Regions from separate parts of the Streptomyces sp. NPDC111802 genome, predicted to be linked through region 1. Evidence: riboswitches for the same ligand, from Rfam matches in the RefSeq annotation. Region 1 holds a riboswitch; the other holds the start of a gene.

Region 1 (7,807 bases):
GTGAAGACGCCGTCAGATGAAGACGCGTGAACGCGGCCGAGCCCCTGGCACCGCGTCCGCCACCGCTCCGCAACCCGCCACCTCCCTCGCCCCACGCCACCTGCCCGGAACCTGTCCAGTCCTGGCGAAACGGCGCAACACATGACCGGCCACGGCCGACCGCCCAGCCTGCGCGGAGCACACACCATGACGCTGCGTATCCGCCCCCGCCAAGACATCCAGGGCGCCACCCGTACAGCCCAACAGCCGCCCACAGCCCCCGGGAACTCGATTGTTGATGTGCAGCCACCGCCGACCCGGCCAGTCTTAACGGAAGCTTGACGCCCCCCAGCCCCTCGATCCGTGGGCCCGGACGTAACTCTCTGCTTACGCTGGTGCCGCCGTCCGCGTGATGGCCGGAATCAGCCTGCCGACCCGCACATCAGGAGCACGCCGATGGCCACGACCGAACACCCTCCTCCCAGTCGCCTGCGCGCCTGGATGCTGGAGGGCCTGTCCGACATGGGCAAGGGTCACGGTGCCCAGGCCGCGCACCCCGAGCAGCAGCCCGTGGACGAGGGCCAGCCCTGGTACCGGGTCATGTGCCTCACCGGCGTCGACTACTTCTCCACCCTCGGCTACCAGCCGGGCATCGCCGCCCTCGCGGCCGGCCTGCTCTCCCCGGTGGCGACCATCGTGCTCGTGATCGTCACCCTCGCCGGCGCCCTGCCCGTCTACCGGCGGGTGGCCGAGGAGAGCCCGCACGGTCAGGGCTCGATCGCGATGCTGGAGCGGCTGCTGACCTTCTGGAAGGGCAAGCTGTTCGTCCTGACCCTGCTGGGCTTCGCGGCCACGGACTTCCTGATCACCATCACACTGTCGGCGGCCGACGCCTCGACCCACCTGATCGAGAACCCGCACCTGGAAAGCGCCCTGCACGACAAGCAAATGGTGATCACCCTGATCCTGGTGGCGCTGCTGGGAGCGGTGTTCCTCAAGGGCTTCCTGGAGGCGATCGGTGTCGCCGTCGTCCTGGTCGCCGGTTATCTCGCGCTCAACGCCGTGGTCGTGGCCGTCGGTCTTTACCACGTCGCCACCGAGGGGCATGTGGTCACCGACTGGACCAACGCCCTCACCGCCGAGCACGGCAACATCTTCGTCATGATCGGCGTGGCCCTGATCGTCTTCCCCAAGCTCGCGCTCGGCCTCTCCGGCTTCGAGACCGGCGTCGCCGTGATGCCCCACGTCAAGGGCGACCCGGGCGAGACCGAGGAGAACCCCAAGGGGCGGATCCGGGACACCAAGAAGCTGCTCACCACCGCCGCCGTGATCATGAGCTGCTTCCTGATCACGACGAGCTTCATCACCACCCTGCTGATCCCCGAGAAGCAGTTCGAGCAGGGCGGCGACGCCAACGGCCGTGCACTGGCCTACCTCGCGCACGAGTACCTCGGCAACGCCTTCGGCACGGTCTACGACGTCTCGACGATCGCCATCCTGTGGTTCGCCGGCGCCTCCGCCATGGCCGGACTGCTCAACCTGATGCCCCGCTATCTGCCCCGCTACGGCATGGCCCCGCACTGGGCCAGGGCCGTCCGCCCGATGGTCATCGTCTTCACCCTGGTCGCGTTCCTGGTCACCTGGATCTTCGACGCGGACGTCGACGCGCAGGGCGGTGCCTACGCCACCGGCGTCCTGGTGCTCATCAGCTCCGCCGCCATCGCCGTGACCATCGCGTCCCGCAAGGCAGGTCAGCGCAATTGGTTCATCGGGTTCGCGGTGATCTCGGCGGTGTTCCTGTACACGACCGTCGTGAACGTCATCGAGCGCCCCGACGGCGTGAAGATCGGCGCCTGCTTCATCGTCGGCATCATCCTCATCTCGCTCCTCTCGCGGCTCCTGCGCGCCTTCGAACTCCGCGTCACCAGCGTGAGCCTCGACGACATGGCGGAACGATTCATCCGGGACATCGCCAGCCGCAAGATCCGCTTCATCGCCAACGAGCCCGACAGCCGGGACAAGGCGGAGTACCGCGACAAGGTCGAGCAGATCCGCCACGACAACGACCTCTCGGAGCAGGACGACTTCGTCTTCGTCGAGGTCACGGTCACCGACCCGTCCGAGTTCGAGGCGGGGCTGACGGTACGCGGCCAGGTCATGCACAACCGCTACCGCGTCCTGACCCTGGAGTCCTCCTCCGTCTCCAACGCTCTGGCGGCACTGTTGCTGCACGTCCGCGACAGCACCGGCTGCATCCCGCACATCTACTTCGAGTGGACCGAAGGCAGCCCCTTCGCCAACTTCCTCCGCTTCTTCCTCTTCGGCCAGGGCGAGGTCGCCCCCGTCACCCGCGAAGTGCTGCGCGAGGCCGAGCCGGACCGGGATCGCAGGCCTCGGGTGCACACCGGCTGACGCGTGCACCGCGGCCGAACCGGCCACGCCCATCAGGATCGCGTCAACGATGAACCGTAAGGCGTCAGAGCGCCGTCAGCGCCGTTCGCTCGCACGCCGATGCCCCCTACCGTCAGCACCGTGGACGGAAGCAGACCGCGCCCGGCCCCGACCGGTGACCGCCACTGGCACGACAGCGCCCGGTTCGCCACGGGCTGTGCTCTGACCTTCCTCGGCATGACCCTGGTGGTCGACTGGGACGCGCACACCCTGACACCGCCCCGAGCCATGCTGTGGCTCGTCATGACCGCCCTGCTCTTCACGATCCTGCTCCCGCAACGTGTCACCGCGGGCCCGGGCTGGCTCGCGGTACGCGGACTCGTACGACGTCAGGCGGTACGCACGGACGCCCTGGTGACCGTACGGCAGTACGGCGACGTCTCCGCGCACCTGACCCTGCGCGACACGGACGGCCGCCGCCTGGAACTGGACCCACGGATCCTCGTCGCCAACCCCCTGCTGTGGCACGAACTGGACACCGGGATACGCCGCTCACGCGCCGGCGGGACGCTGCTCGAGGGCATCGAGGTACTGGAACGGCTCCGCCTCCAGATCGACGACGCGGAGGTGCGGGCGGTATTCAGGGCATCGGGGATCCTCTGACCAGGGACGCCCCCGGAGTGAGCCACAAAGGGCTCCGCCCCGGTCAGGTACGACCGGGGCGGAGCCCTTCACTCACTCACCGACTGATTCTCAGTCCTCGTAGGCGTCCAACGGCGGGCAGGAGCACACCAGGTTCCGGTCGCCGAAGGCCTGGTCGATACGGCGCACCGGCGGCCAGTACTTCTCGGCGGCCGACACCCCGGCCGGGAACACGGCCTCCTCACGGCTGTACGCGTGCTCCCACTCCCCGCCGAGCGCACCGGCGGTGTGCGGGGCGTTCCGCAGCGGGTTGTCGTCGGCGGGCCACTGATCCGACCCGACCTTCTCGATCTCCGCACGGATGGCGATCATCGCGTCGCAGAACCGGTCGATCTCGGTCAGGTCCTCGGACTCGGTCGGCTCGATCATCAGCGTCCCGGCCACCGGGAACGACATCGTCGGCGCATGGAAGCCGTAGTCGATGAGCCGCTTGGCCACGTCGTCGACGCTCACCCCGGTCGCCTTGGTCAGCGGCCGCAGATCGATGATGCACTCGTGCGCGACGAGCCCGCCGGGCCCGGTGTAGAGCACGGGGTAGTGCGGCTCCAGCCGCTTGGCGATGTAGTTGGCGGACAGCACGGCCACCTGCGTGGCCCGCTTCAGCCCCTCGCCGCCCATGAGGCGGACGTATGCCCAGGAGATGGGCAGGATCCCCGCGGAGCCCCACGGCGCGGCCGAGATCGGGCCGACGCCCGTCTCCGGCCCGGCGGCGGGCTGCAGCGGGTGGTTGGGCAGGTACGGCGCCAGGTGCGCACGCACACCGACCGGGCCGACGCCCGGACCGCCACCGCCGTGCGGGATGCAGAAGGTCTTGTGCAGGTTCAGGTGGGAGACGTCACCGCCGAAGTGGCCCGGCTTGGCAAGCCCCACCAGCGCGTTGAGGTTCGCGCCGTCGACGTACACCTGCCCGCCGGCCTCGTGCACCTGCGCGCAGATGTCGGCGACGTGCTCCTCGAACACACCGTGCGTCGACGGGTACGTGATCATCAGCACCGACAGCTCGTCGCGGTACTGCTCGATCTTCGCCCGCAGGTCCTCGACGTCGATCTCGCCGTCCTCGGCGGTCTTCACGACGACGACCTTCATGCCGGCCATCACGGCGCTCGCGGCGTTCGTGCCGTGCGCGGAGGACGGGATCAGGCACACGGTCCGCTGCTCGTCACCGTTGGCCCGATGGTACCCGCGCACAGCGAGCAGCCCGGCCAGCTCACCCTGCGACCCGGCGTTCGGCTGGAGCGACACCTTGTCGTAGCCGGTGACCTCGGCGAGACGTTCCTCCAGCTCGCGGATGAGCGTCAGATAGCCCTGCGCCTGCTCGGCGGGCGCGAAGGGGTGCAGCTGCCCGAACTCCGGCCAGGTGACCGGCTCCATCTCGGTCGTGGCGTTGAGCTTCATCGTGCAGGAGCCCAGCGGGATCATGCCGCGGTCGAGCGCGTAGTCACGGTCGGCGAGCCGGCGCAGATAGCGCAGCATCGCCGTCTCGGAGCGGTGCTGGTGGAAGACGGGGTGCGTGAGGTAGTCGTCACTGCGCAGCAGGCCGCCCGGAAGGGTGTCCTCGGTCGCCGCGTCCAGCGCCTCGATGTCCCCCTCGACCCCGAACGCCGTCCATACGGCGCCCAGTTGGGCCCGCGCGGTGGTCTCGTCGCAGGCGATGGAGACGTGGTCGGCGTCGACGAGGCGCAGGTTGACGCCGTTGTCCCGGGCGGCGGCGACGATCTCGGCGGCCTTCGCGGGCACCCGCACGGTCAGCGTGTCGAAGTAGGAGCCGTGCACGACCTCGACGCCCCCGGCCGTGAGCCCCGCGGCGAGGATCGTGGCGTACCGATGGGTCCGCCGCGCGATGCCCTTGAGCCCCTCGGGCCCGTGGTAGACGGCGTACATCCCGGCCATCACGGCGAGCAGCACCTGAGCGGTACAGATGTTGCTGGTCGCCTTCTCCCGCCGGATGTGCTGCTCACGCGTCTGCAGCGCCAGCCGGTACGCCTTGTTCCCGTCGGCGTCCACGGACACGCCCACCAGCCGCCCCGGCAGGCTGCGCGCGAACTTCTCGTGTACGGCCATGTATCCGGCGTGCGGTCCGCCGAAGCCCATCGGCACACCGAACCGCTGCGTCGTCCCGACCGCGATGTCCGCCCCGAGCTCACCGGGCGACTTCAGCAGGGTGAGCGCGAGCAGATCGGCGGCGACGGTGACGAGGGCACCGAGCTCGTGGGCCTGGTCGATGACGGACTTGATGTCGCGTACGACACCGGAGGCGCCCGGGTACTGGACCAGTACGCCGTTGATCTCACGCGAGGCGAGCTCGGCCGGGATGCCGTCGCTGAGGTCGGCGACCACGACCTCCACACCGGTCGGCTCGGCCCGGGTCTCGATCACGGCGATGGTCTGCGGAAGCACATCGGCGTCGACCAGGAAGAGCCCCTTCTTGTTCTTGCCCATGCGCCGGGACAGCGCCAATGCCTCGGCCGCCGCGGTCCCCTCGTCGAGCAGCGAGGCACCGGAGGTCGGCAGCCCGGTGAGCTCGGCGACCATGGTCTGGAAGTTCAGCAGGGCTTCGAGCCGTCCCTGCGAGATCTCCGGCTGGTACGGCGTGTAGGCGGTGTACCAGGCCGGGTTCTCCATGACATTCCGCAGGATGACCGGCGGGGTGAAGGTGCCGTAGTAGCCGAGCCCGATCATCGGGTCCAGCACCTGGTTGCGGTCGGCGAGCGACCGCAGCTCGGCCAGCACCTCGGGCTCGGTACGCGCCCCCGGCAGATCGAGAGAGTCGGCGTTTTTGATCACGTCCGGCACCGCGGCGGCGGTGAGCTCGTCCAGCGAGCCGTACCCGACCTGGGCGAGCATCTTGGCCCGAGCCTCATGATCGGGACCGATATGACGCTGCTCGAAGGGAATACCCTGCTCGAGCTCGGAGAGCGGAATGCGATGGGCGGTCATTGCGGAGGCCTCCTGGTCTGACACGACCTTCGAGGGGCACCCTTGCGCGGGTACCCGGACGGCCTCCCCCTCTGTCATCTCAACCTGAGAGCTTCACCGGGTCACCCAAGGGCGCCCGGCTTTCACCGTCGGTGAGAGCGGAAGCCGTCGGCACCCGCCCTGCTTTCCAGAGTGACCTCGTCCGTGCGGTACGTGGGCCTGAGAGATTCCGGGGAGGATTTGCTCCTTCGGCGCCTCCGATGGTGTCCGGAGGACTCTCCCGCACGGGGTCAGCAGCCGTTTGCAAGCCTACCAGCGAGGTCAACGCACGCCCCTTCGAGTGGCCGCACTTCCCAATGTGCCTTTTCGTAGTGCTTACGGATGAGTTGCGACCAAGTGGAGGGCCCGTGCAGACCGACATCGATCCGCGCAATCTGATCGGCCGCAAGGCCTTCGACCGCAACGGCACCAAGATCGGCACGATCGACGAGGTCTATCTCGACGACGCCACCGGAGTGCCGGAATGGGCGGCGATACGCACGGGCCTGTTCTCCCGGGACGCCTTCGTCCCCCTGGAGCCCAGCGAACTGGTGGAAGGCACCCTCCACGTCCCCTTCGACCGCACCCTGATCAAGGACGCCCCCGACTTCGGGGTAGGCCGCCACCTCTCTCCGGAACAAGAACTCCAGCTCTACCATCACTACGGCTTGGACGTCGCCGCCCCGCCCCCGCCTCCCGACCGGGACTTCGGCAACTTGGCAGGCACGGAGGGCCCCGACAACAACGGCCCCAGGGCCCCGCATCCGCATCCCTGACCGCGGCCGGCCGCCGCCCTACCCAGACCCAGGCATCACAGGCGACTCCCCCGCCCCCAGACCCCCATCAGCACCAGCTTTCCCATCAGCCCCGGACTCCCCGCTTACCCCACCCTTTCCGGCCCTGCCCTCCACCAACGGCAGCGGCTCCGCCACCTCCAGCCCCGGATCATCGACCCGAAACGTCCGCACCCGCCCCGGCTCCGATCCAGGCGTCTCGAACCGCACGGTCACCCGCCCGAGCCCGCTCCCCTGCACCCACCCGTGCCCGAACTCGACGTGCCGCACATCGTGCCCCGCATGCCACCGCCGCTCGGTCACGCCCTCGGCCCGCCGGGCCACCGCAACCTCTTCCTCACCGTCCTCCGCCGTCTCTTCCACCCGCACCCCCGCAGCCTGCGCGAACAGGTCCTCCTGCGTGTAGTCGGCCAGCCCGCTCACCCCGACCCCCAGCAGCCGCACGCCACCCGTCGTGTCCACGGAGTCCAGCAGCCGCGCGGCGGCCTCCCGCACCACGGCAGGATCATCCGTGGGCCCACGCAAGGTCTCGGACCGGGTCAAGGTCGAGAAGTCGTAGCGCCGCACCTTCAGCACGATCGTCCGCCCGGACAACCCGGCCCCGCGCAGCCGCCGCACACAGCGATCGGCCAGCCGCTGCACCTCCAGCCCCACCCGCACCCGATCGTGGATGTCCACGTCGTACGTGTCCTCGACCGACACCGACTTGGTCTCCCGCTCGGCCACCACAGGCCGCTCGTCGTGCGCCAGAGCCATCGCGTACAGGGCATGTCCGTGCGCCTTCCCCAGCAGTCGCACGAGCTCGTCCTCACCCGCCTCGGCGATCTCCTCCACCGTATGGATCCCGGCCCGCCGCAGATGGTCCCCGGTGGCCGGCCCCACCCCGGGCAGGGTCCGCACCGACATCGGCCCGAGCATCGCCCGCTCGGTCCCCGGCTCGATCACCACCAGCCCATCGGGCTTGGCCTGCTCAGAGGCGATCTTCG
Region 2 (7,807 bases), on a different contig from region 1:
TGAGCGTCTCGGCGATGACGTCCGCGACCTCGGCGAAGTCCTCGGCCGTGAAGCCCCGGGTGGCCAGGGCGGGCGTGCCGATGCGCAGGCCCGACGTCACCATCGGCGGGCGCGGGTCGTTCGGAACGGCGTTGCGGTTGACCGTGATGCCGACCTCGTGGAGGCGGTCCTCGGCCTGCTGGCCGTCCAGCTCCGACTCGCGCAGGTCGACGAGGATCAGGTGCACGTCCGTGCCGCCGGACAGGACGTTCACGCCGGCCTCGCGGGCGTCGGCGGCCGTGAGGCGCTCCGCGAGAATGCGCGCGCCCTCGACCGTGCGGCGCTGGCGCTCCTTGAACTCCTCGCTCGCGGCGACCTTGAAGGACACCGCCTTGGCCGCGATCACATGCTCCAAGGGGCCGCCCTGGAAGCCCGGGAACACGGACGAGTTCAGCTTCTTCGCGAAGTCCTTCTTGGCCAGGATGATGCCGCCGCGCGGACCGCCCAGCGTCTTGTGGGTGGTGGAGGTGACGACGTCCGCGTACTCGACCGGGTTCGGGTGGAGACCGGCGGCGACCAGGCCCGCGAAGTGCGCCATGTCGACCCACAGGTACGCCTCGACCTCGTCGGCGATCCGGCGGAACTCGGCGAAGTCCAGCCGGCGCGGGTACGCCGACCAGCCCGCGATGATCACCTTGGGCTTGTGCTCCTTGGCGAGCTTCTCGACCTCGGCCATGTCGACCAGGCCGGTCTCGGTGTCCACGTGGTACGGGACGACCTTGAACTGCTTGCCGGAGAAGTTCAGCCGCATCCCGTGCGTGAGGTGGCCGCCGTGCGCCAGGTCCAGGCCGAGGATGGTGTCGCCGGGCTGGGCCAGCGCGAACAGCGCGGCCTGGTTGGCGGAGGCGCCCGAGTGCGGCTGCACGTTGGCGTACTCGGCGCCGAACAGCTCCTTGACCCGGTCGATGGCGATCTGCTCGGCGACGTCGACGTGCTCACAGCCGCCGTAGTAGCGGCGGCCGGGATAGCCCTCGGCGTACTTGTTGGTGGCGACCGAGCCCTGCGCCTCCATCACCGCGACCGGCGCGAAGTTCTCGGAGGCGATCATCTCCAGGGTGGACTGCTGGCGCTCCAACTCGGCGTCGAGCGCGGCGGCGATCGCCGGATCCAGCTCGTGCAGGGGCGCGTTCAGAAGAGACTTGTCAGGCATGGAAGCAGACATGTGGGCAGACATAAGGGATACGACTCCTCAGCCGGCGGTGTGGGTGACGTACTCGTCGGCGGAGAGCAGGTCGGCCGGCTCCTCCGTGATCCGTACCTTGAACAGCCAGCCGCCCTCGAAGGGCGCGGAGTTCACCAGCGCCGGGTCGTTCACCACGTCCTCGTTGATCTCGGTGACCTCACCGGTGACCGGGGAGTACAGGTCGGACACCGACTTGGTCGACTCCAGCTCGCCGCAGGTCTCGCCCGCGGTCACCGTCGAGCCGACCTCGGGGAGCTGGGCGTAGACGACATCGCCGAGCGCGTTGGCCGCGAACTCCGTGATGCCGACCGTCGAGACGCCGTCCTCGGCGGTCGACAGCCACTCGTGCTCCTTGCTGTAGCGCAGCTGCTGGGGGTTGCTCATGGCCTGAATTCTCCTGTACGCGCGGGAGTGGTGGTGAATGGGGGACTGCTGAAAACGTGTGTGAGCAGCGGAAATGTGCGCAGGGTCACGCGCTCGTCCGCTGCCAGTCTCTACGTCTGGCGTTACTTCTGCCGCTTGTAGAACGGCAGGGCCACGACCTCGTACGGCTCGTGGCTGCCGCGGATGTCCACGCCGACTCCGGCCGTGCCGGGCGCCGAGTGCGCGGCGTCGACGTACGCCATGGCGATGGGCTTGCCCAGGGTGGGGGAGGGCGCGCCGGAGGTGACCTCGCCGATGACCTCGCCGCCGGCGACGACCGGGTACCCGGCGCGCGGGACGCGACGCCCCTCGGCGACCAGGCCGACCAGGACGCGCGGCGGGTTCCGGTCGGCACGGTCGGCGGCTTCGGCCAGCGCCTCGCGCCCGACGAAGTCGCCCTCCTTCTCGAACTTCACCACCCGGCCGAGCCCGGCGTCGAAGGGGGTGAGGGAGGTCGTCAGCTCATGGCCGTACAGCGGCATGCCCGCTTCGAGGCGCAGGGTGTCGCGGCAGGACAGCCCGCAGGGGACCAGGCCGGCGCTCTCGCCCGCCTTGGTCAGCGCCTGCCACAGCTCGACGGCGTGCTCCGGCTTCACGAACAGCTCGAAGCCGTCCTCGCCGGTGTAACCCGTGCGGGCGATGAGCGCGGGGATGCCGGCGACGGTGCCGGGCAGGCCGGCGTAGTACTTCAGGCCGTCGAGGTCGGCGTCGGTCAGCGACTTCAGGATGCCCGGGGACTCGGGGCCCTGTACGGCGAGCAGCGCGTACGCGTCCCGGTCGTCGCGCACCTCGGCGTCGAAGCCGGCGGCGCGCTCGGTGACCGCGTCCAGCACGACCTGGGCGTTGGAGGCGTTGGCGACGATCATGTACTCGGTCTCGGCGAGCCGGTAGACGATCAGGTCGTCGAGGATGCCGCCGTCGGCCTGGCAGATCATGGTGTAGCGGGCGCGGCCGACGCCGATCGAGGCGATGTTGCCGACGAGGGCGTGGTTCAGCAGCGCGGCGGCCTGCGGGCCGGTGACGGTGATCTCGCCCATGTGCGAGAGGTCGAACAGGCCGGCCTTGGTGCGTACGGCGTTGTGCTCGTCGCGCTCGGAGGCGTAGCGCAGGGGCATGTCCCAGCCGGCGAAGTCGGTCATCGTCGCGCCGAGCGAGCGATGCAGGGCATCGAGCGCGGTACGCCGCTGGTCGGGGGATTTGGTACTGCTCATCGGTCGGTGTCTCCCAAGGCGATGGGGGTCCCCCCGCGCGAGCGAATTCGAGCGTGGGGGAGGGCGAGGTCGTTCCTCCCCATCTGTCATCGGAACCTGAGAGGTTCGCCACGACCGCCACGGGGACGATCAGGACTTGCACCTTGGGTGGAGCCACGCCCGCTCTCGAAGAGAGGGGTGGCCCGCTTTTCAGATGTGCCTCGCCCGCGCGGTAACGGGGCCTGAGAGATTCAAGGGAGGGACTTGCTCCTTCGGCGCCCCGGCGATGCACTGCCGAGGACTCTCCCGCGCGGATTCAAACGGCCGGTATGCAGTTGGCGCGGACATCATTGCATGCCGGGCTCGTCCGTGGCAGGGCCATGTCTGTAACCGGCTTGTGGCAGTAAGCGAACGAAAAAGCGAGGGATGCTCTATTACCTTCTCTTTACGCTCAGTGGGGATGGGGAATCCTGACCCCGGAGGAGGACGATGACGGTGAACCGCACCACGGCGTACGCGACGACCTCGGGCCTTGCGCTGCCCAAGCAGCCCGCCGCCCCGGCCGCCGAGGCCCGCGCCATGTGCCCCGCGCCCGTGGTCCGCGATCTGCGTGAGCGCTCCGGGCACAGCCCGCACGCGCTGCTCTTCGGTCCCAGGGACCTCGTCGTCATCACCGGCCTGCCCGGCAGCGGCAAGTCCACGCTGATGAAGCGGACCGTGAAGGGCCTGCGTGTCGACTCCCAGGACACCCGGGACCGCTGGGACGACCGGATGCCGGGCTTCGTCCCCTACGCCTTCTACCGGCCCCTGGTCCGCCTCGCCCACTACGCCGGGCTGCGCCGCGCCCTGCGCAGCGGCGAGGGCGTCGTCGTGCACGACTGCGGTACGCAGACCTGGGTGCGCGCCTGGCTGGCCCGCGAGGCCCGCCGCCGCGGCGGCACCCTCCACCTGCTGCTGCTCGACGTGACCCCCGGCACCGCGCTGGAGGGCCAACGAGAGCGAGGCCGAGGCGTCTCGCGCTACGCCTTCCTACGCCACCGCACCGCCGCCTCCCGCCTACTGCGCTCGGTGGCAAAGGGCGACCTGCCGCCGGGGTGCGGCTCGGCGGTACTGGTCGACCGCGATGCGGCGGATGTACTGCGCCGGATCGGCTTCACCGGGTGACTGGTCGCCGGCACGGGCGGGCGGCTGAGCGGTCGTGGGCGGGGGCGGGTCGGACTTTGGCGGTCGAGGCGGTGGGCTGCCGCCCCCCCCGCACCGGCCCGGAGGGCTGTCGCAAGCTTGGCGAGGTGTCTCGCTGCGGTGGGATCTGGGTCGCGGGTGAGTGCCATACGCGGGGGCGGGAGGGCGGTGGGGCTGCCCCCCGCACCGGTCCGGAGGGCTGTCGCAAGCTTGGCGAGGTGTCTCGCTGCGGTGGGATCTGGGTCGCGGGGTGAGTGCCATACGCGGGGGCGGGAGGGCGGTGGGGCTGCCCCCCGCACCGGCCCGGACGGCTATCCCCAGCGTGGCGAGGTGTCCGCGGTGGGCCTTCCTGTGCCATCGCAGGCCGGCTGTCTGGCCGCGGCCCGGCCGGGATACGGCGGGTCGGGTTCGCGGGGTCGAGCGGCCATGCGTGGGGGCGGTCGGCTGGTAGGTGGGCCGTGGGCTGACCGGTCGTATTCGCTGGATGACCGCCCGTAGACCTGCGCCGGCCGGACACCAGCTAGCCTTTTGGCCTCAGACGTGGTTCACAGCAGGCGGTCAGACAGATGGACTTCGCAGCGGATCTCCCCGCGGACTTCCCGGCACCGGCACACCTCCATCCGCACGGCGGTTGGCCCGGCAACGAGCTGGAGGAGGTGCTCTCGGCCTCCCTCGGCCTGCCCTCGGCGGGCGGGAGGATCATCGAGGTGCTCGGCCGCAGCTTCGTCTGGGTGCCCCTGCCCAGCGGCGGCGGCCCGCACAGCGGCCCGCTGGACCTGCCGACGGTGGAGATCGAGGGCCAGGGATACGTCCCGGTCTTCAGCTCCGAGGAACAGTTCCGCCAGGTCGTCGGCGCCCACATGTCGTACACGATCGCCCCGGCCGTGGAGTTCGCCCGCGGTCTGCCCCCGCACATGGGCATCGCCCTGAACCCGGACGGCGTGGTCGGCGTCCCCCTGCCCCCGGCGGCGGTCGCCGAGCTCTGCCGGGTGGGCCGCACCCCGCTGGACGGTCTCACCTCCGGCGGCCGCGTCAAGCTCTACGAGCCCGACTGGCAGGACGACCCGGTCGACTTCCTCGCGGCGGCGTCGGCCACGTTCGCCGAGACCGGCGTGGTCACTACGGCCCGCCGCTGCCTGGCGGCCATCGAGACGGCCGACCCGGTGATGTTCATAGGCGTGGAACTCTCCCACTGGGAGGGCGACTTGCGGGCCGCACCCATGGACGCCCTCGCCCGCGCCCTGGGCCGCGCGCCGGTCGCCTGGCCCGTCAACCTGGTGCTGCTGGACGTGGCTCAGGACCCGGTGATCGAGTGGATGCGGGCGAAGGTACGGCCCTTCTACCAACGCGGCTAGGCGAAGCGCCCCCGACAGCCGCGATGTGGCAGCAAGTTCCGAGCTCCTGGGCGGGCTTAAGCTAGGGGCACAGTTCGGGCAAGGTGTTGTACGGAGGGGCGGTAGAAAGTGAGCGCTGGCACAACCTCGACCGGACAGGTCGAGCACATGCTGCGCCAGGTGACCCCCGGGCGCTACGACGCCTACGAGGCACTCCTGCGCGCGCTCGCGACCCCGAACACCGGCCAGATCTGGATGCTGCTGTGGCACGGCCAGACCGGCTCCCCGGACGCCCAGTACGGAAACATGGAGGTCGACGGCTACGGCTACGCCCCGTGCGTCACCTCCGCCCAGGAGCTGTCGGCCAGCGGCTGGAACCGCAGCTACGAGGTCGTCGACGGCGTCGAGGTGGCCCGCGCCCTGTATCCGGACCACTTCGGCCTCTGGCTGAACCCGCACGCCCCGGGCGGCGGCGTCGGCATCCCCTGGCTCGACCTGCGTCGCATCGCCACCGGCCTGGACCGCCAGCCCGCCGGACCGCTGCGCCTGTCGGAGCCCGGCATCGAGATCCCGCAGTTCTACGCCCTGCTCACGCAGAACGCCCACCGCACCCCGGCCGTCCGCTCCCTGCGCCGCGCCTGGGTGCAGCCGGCGCTCGGCGCGCCGTATCTCGCCATCGGGCTCGACGTGTACGACACGAGCCCGCCCGCGGTGGACTCGGTGCGCGCGATGATGCTCCAGTCGATCGGCGCGGTCCCGGACGGGCTGCCGGTCTCGACCGTGGCGATGTCCGACGAGGACGATCCGGTCGCGATGTGGATGCGGGCGGGCGCCCGCCCGTTCTACGACCGCGAGGCACACGCCGCCCCCGCGCAGGCCCCCGCGGGTGGCTACGGTTACCCTCCGGCACAGGGCCGTTACTGATCATTTGACGCGCTAACCTACCGTTCAGTCGGCAGCCCGACTTCGTAGGTGCATGCGTCCGCTGGCTGCGGTTTCACAGGCACATCTCCGCGCGTAGATGCGATCGGAAGGTCCCGGTCCGCCCTCATACGCCCCGACTGGCGCACGTCCGCCGATCGTTACCCGCTGTTCGGATAACGGAACCCCACAGACAGCATCACGGTTGCGCATCCTTTCCCCGCCAGCTCTGGCAACAGATCGCCAATGCGTTGAAGACTCCCCGCAAGACACGGGCCGGTCGGTCCTGTGTACGAGATAAAGCAACCGCTACAGCGGCAGCAAGGGGGTCGGCAACCGTCGGCCGAGAGGGGTCAATCTCACCGTGACCGCACCGATCGAGACAACGGGAGCGGAGGCCGAAGCACAGCCCGAGGCCGTGCTCGCCGGAGTCAAGAAGAGCCAGATCGAGGGGCGTTCGCTCAGCCAGATCGCTTGGATGCGCTTCAAGCGGGACAAGGTCGCGATGGCCGGTGGCGTCGTCGTCATCTGCCTCGTGATCATGGCGGTGCTCTCCAAGCCGATCCTGTGGGTGTTCGACCTCGACCCCAACCAGTTCAACCAGGACCTGATCGACCCGGCCCTGCTCGCCCCCAAGGGCGGCTGGGGCGGAATGAGCTGGGACCACCCGCTGGGCGTCGACCCCCAGTACGGCCGTGACATGCTCGCCCGCATCATCGACGGCTCCTGGGTGTCGCTGCTCGTCGCGGGCGGCGCCACGCTCCTGTCCGTGTGCATCGGCACCGTGCTCGGCGTGGTCGCCGGGTACTACGGCGGTGTGGTCGACAGCGTGATCAGCAGGCTGATGGACACCTTCCTGGCGTTCCCGCTGCTGCTGTTCGCGATCTCGATCTCGGCCTCCGTGCAGGACGGTTTCTTCGGGCTCCAAGGGCTTCCGCTGCGCATCTGCGTGCTGATCTTCGTGATCGGCTTCTTCAGCTGGCCGTACATCGGCCGCATCGTGCGCGCGCAGACCATGACCCTGCGCAGGCGGGAGTTCATCGAGGCCTCCACGAGCCTGGGCGCACGCGGCCCGTACATCCTGTTCCGCGAGTTGCTCCCCAATCTCGTCGCGCCGATCCTCGTCTACTCGACGCTGATCATCCCGACGAACATCCTCTTCGAGGCCGCGCTGAGCTTCCTCGGAGTCGGCATCGCTCCGCCACAGGCCTCCTGGGGCGGAATGCTCAGCAACGCTGTGGATCTCTACACAGCGGATCCGCAGTACATGTTCGTGCCCGGATTGGCGATCTTCATCACCGTCCTGGCCTTCAACCTGCTGGGTGACGGGCTGCGTGACGCCCTCGACCCTCGCAGCAAGTGATCCATCGATTGAGGGGGCTTTCCTCAGGTGAAGACGAGAAGGGTGACCGCCGCCATCGCGTCGGTCGTAGCGCTCTCACTGGGTGCTGCCGCGTGTGGTGGCGGAGATGACAACGACGGCAACGGCGGAGGCAACGGCAAGAAGGACGCCGCGCTGACCTCCATCGTGAACG

Evidence for each region. A riboswitch is a leader RNA that binds a small molecule or an ion and turns the genes downstream of it on or off. The one in region 1 is predicted to bind glycine.
Region 2: another riboswitch for glycine. It lies ahead of gcvT (glycine cleavage system aminomethyltransferase GcvT); the one in region 1 lies ahead of gcvP (aminomethyl-transferring glycine dehydrogenase).

What each region holds. Positions count from the first base shown of each region.
Region 1 covers NZ_JBVKCZ010000052.1:9,444-17,250, reverse strand. The annotation lists gene ACZ7NC_RS38215 (APC family permease) at 436-2,391, shown strand; gene ACZ7NC_RS38210 (hypothetical protein) at 2,512-3,033, shown strand; gene gcvP (aminomethyl-transferring glycine dehydrogenase) at 3,124-6,009, opposite strand; glycine riboswitch at 6,186-6,281, opposite strand; gene ACZ7NC_RS38200 (PRC-barrel domain-containing protein) at 6,396-6,803, shown strand; partial or broken gene ACZ7NC_RS38195 (DNA polymerase IV) at 6,918-7,807, opposite strand, start outside.
Region 2 covers NZ_JBVKCZ010000029.1:36,102-43,908, forward strand. The annotation lists gene glyA (serine hydroxymethyltransferase) at 1-1,189, opposite strand, end outside; gene gcvH (glycine cleavage system protein GcvH) at 1,229-1,606, opposite strand; gene gcvT (glycine cleavage system aminomethyltransferase GcvT) at 1,729-2,856, opposite strand; glycine riboswitch at 3,056-3,154, opposite strand; gene ACZ7NC_RS28850 (AAA family ATPase) at 3,325-3,999, shown strand; gene ACZ7NC_RS28855 (enhanced serine sensitivity protein SseB) at 4,584-5,372, shown strand; gene ACZ7NC_RS28860 (enhanced serine sensitivity protein SseB C-terminal domain-containing protein) at 5,481-6,275, shown strand; gene ACZ7NC_RS28865 (ABC transporter permease) at 6,637-7,635, shown strand; gene ACZ7NC_RS28870 (ABC transporter substrate-binding protein) at 7,663-7,807, shown strand, end outside.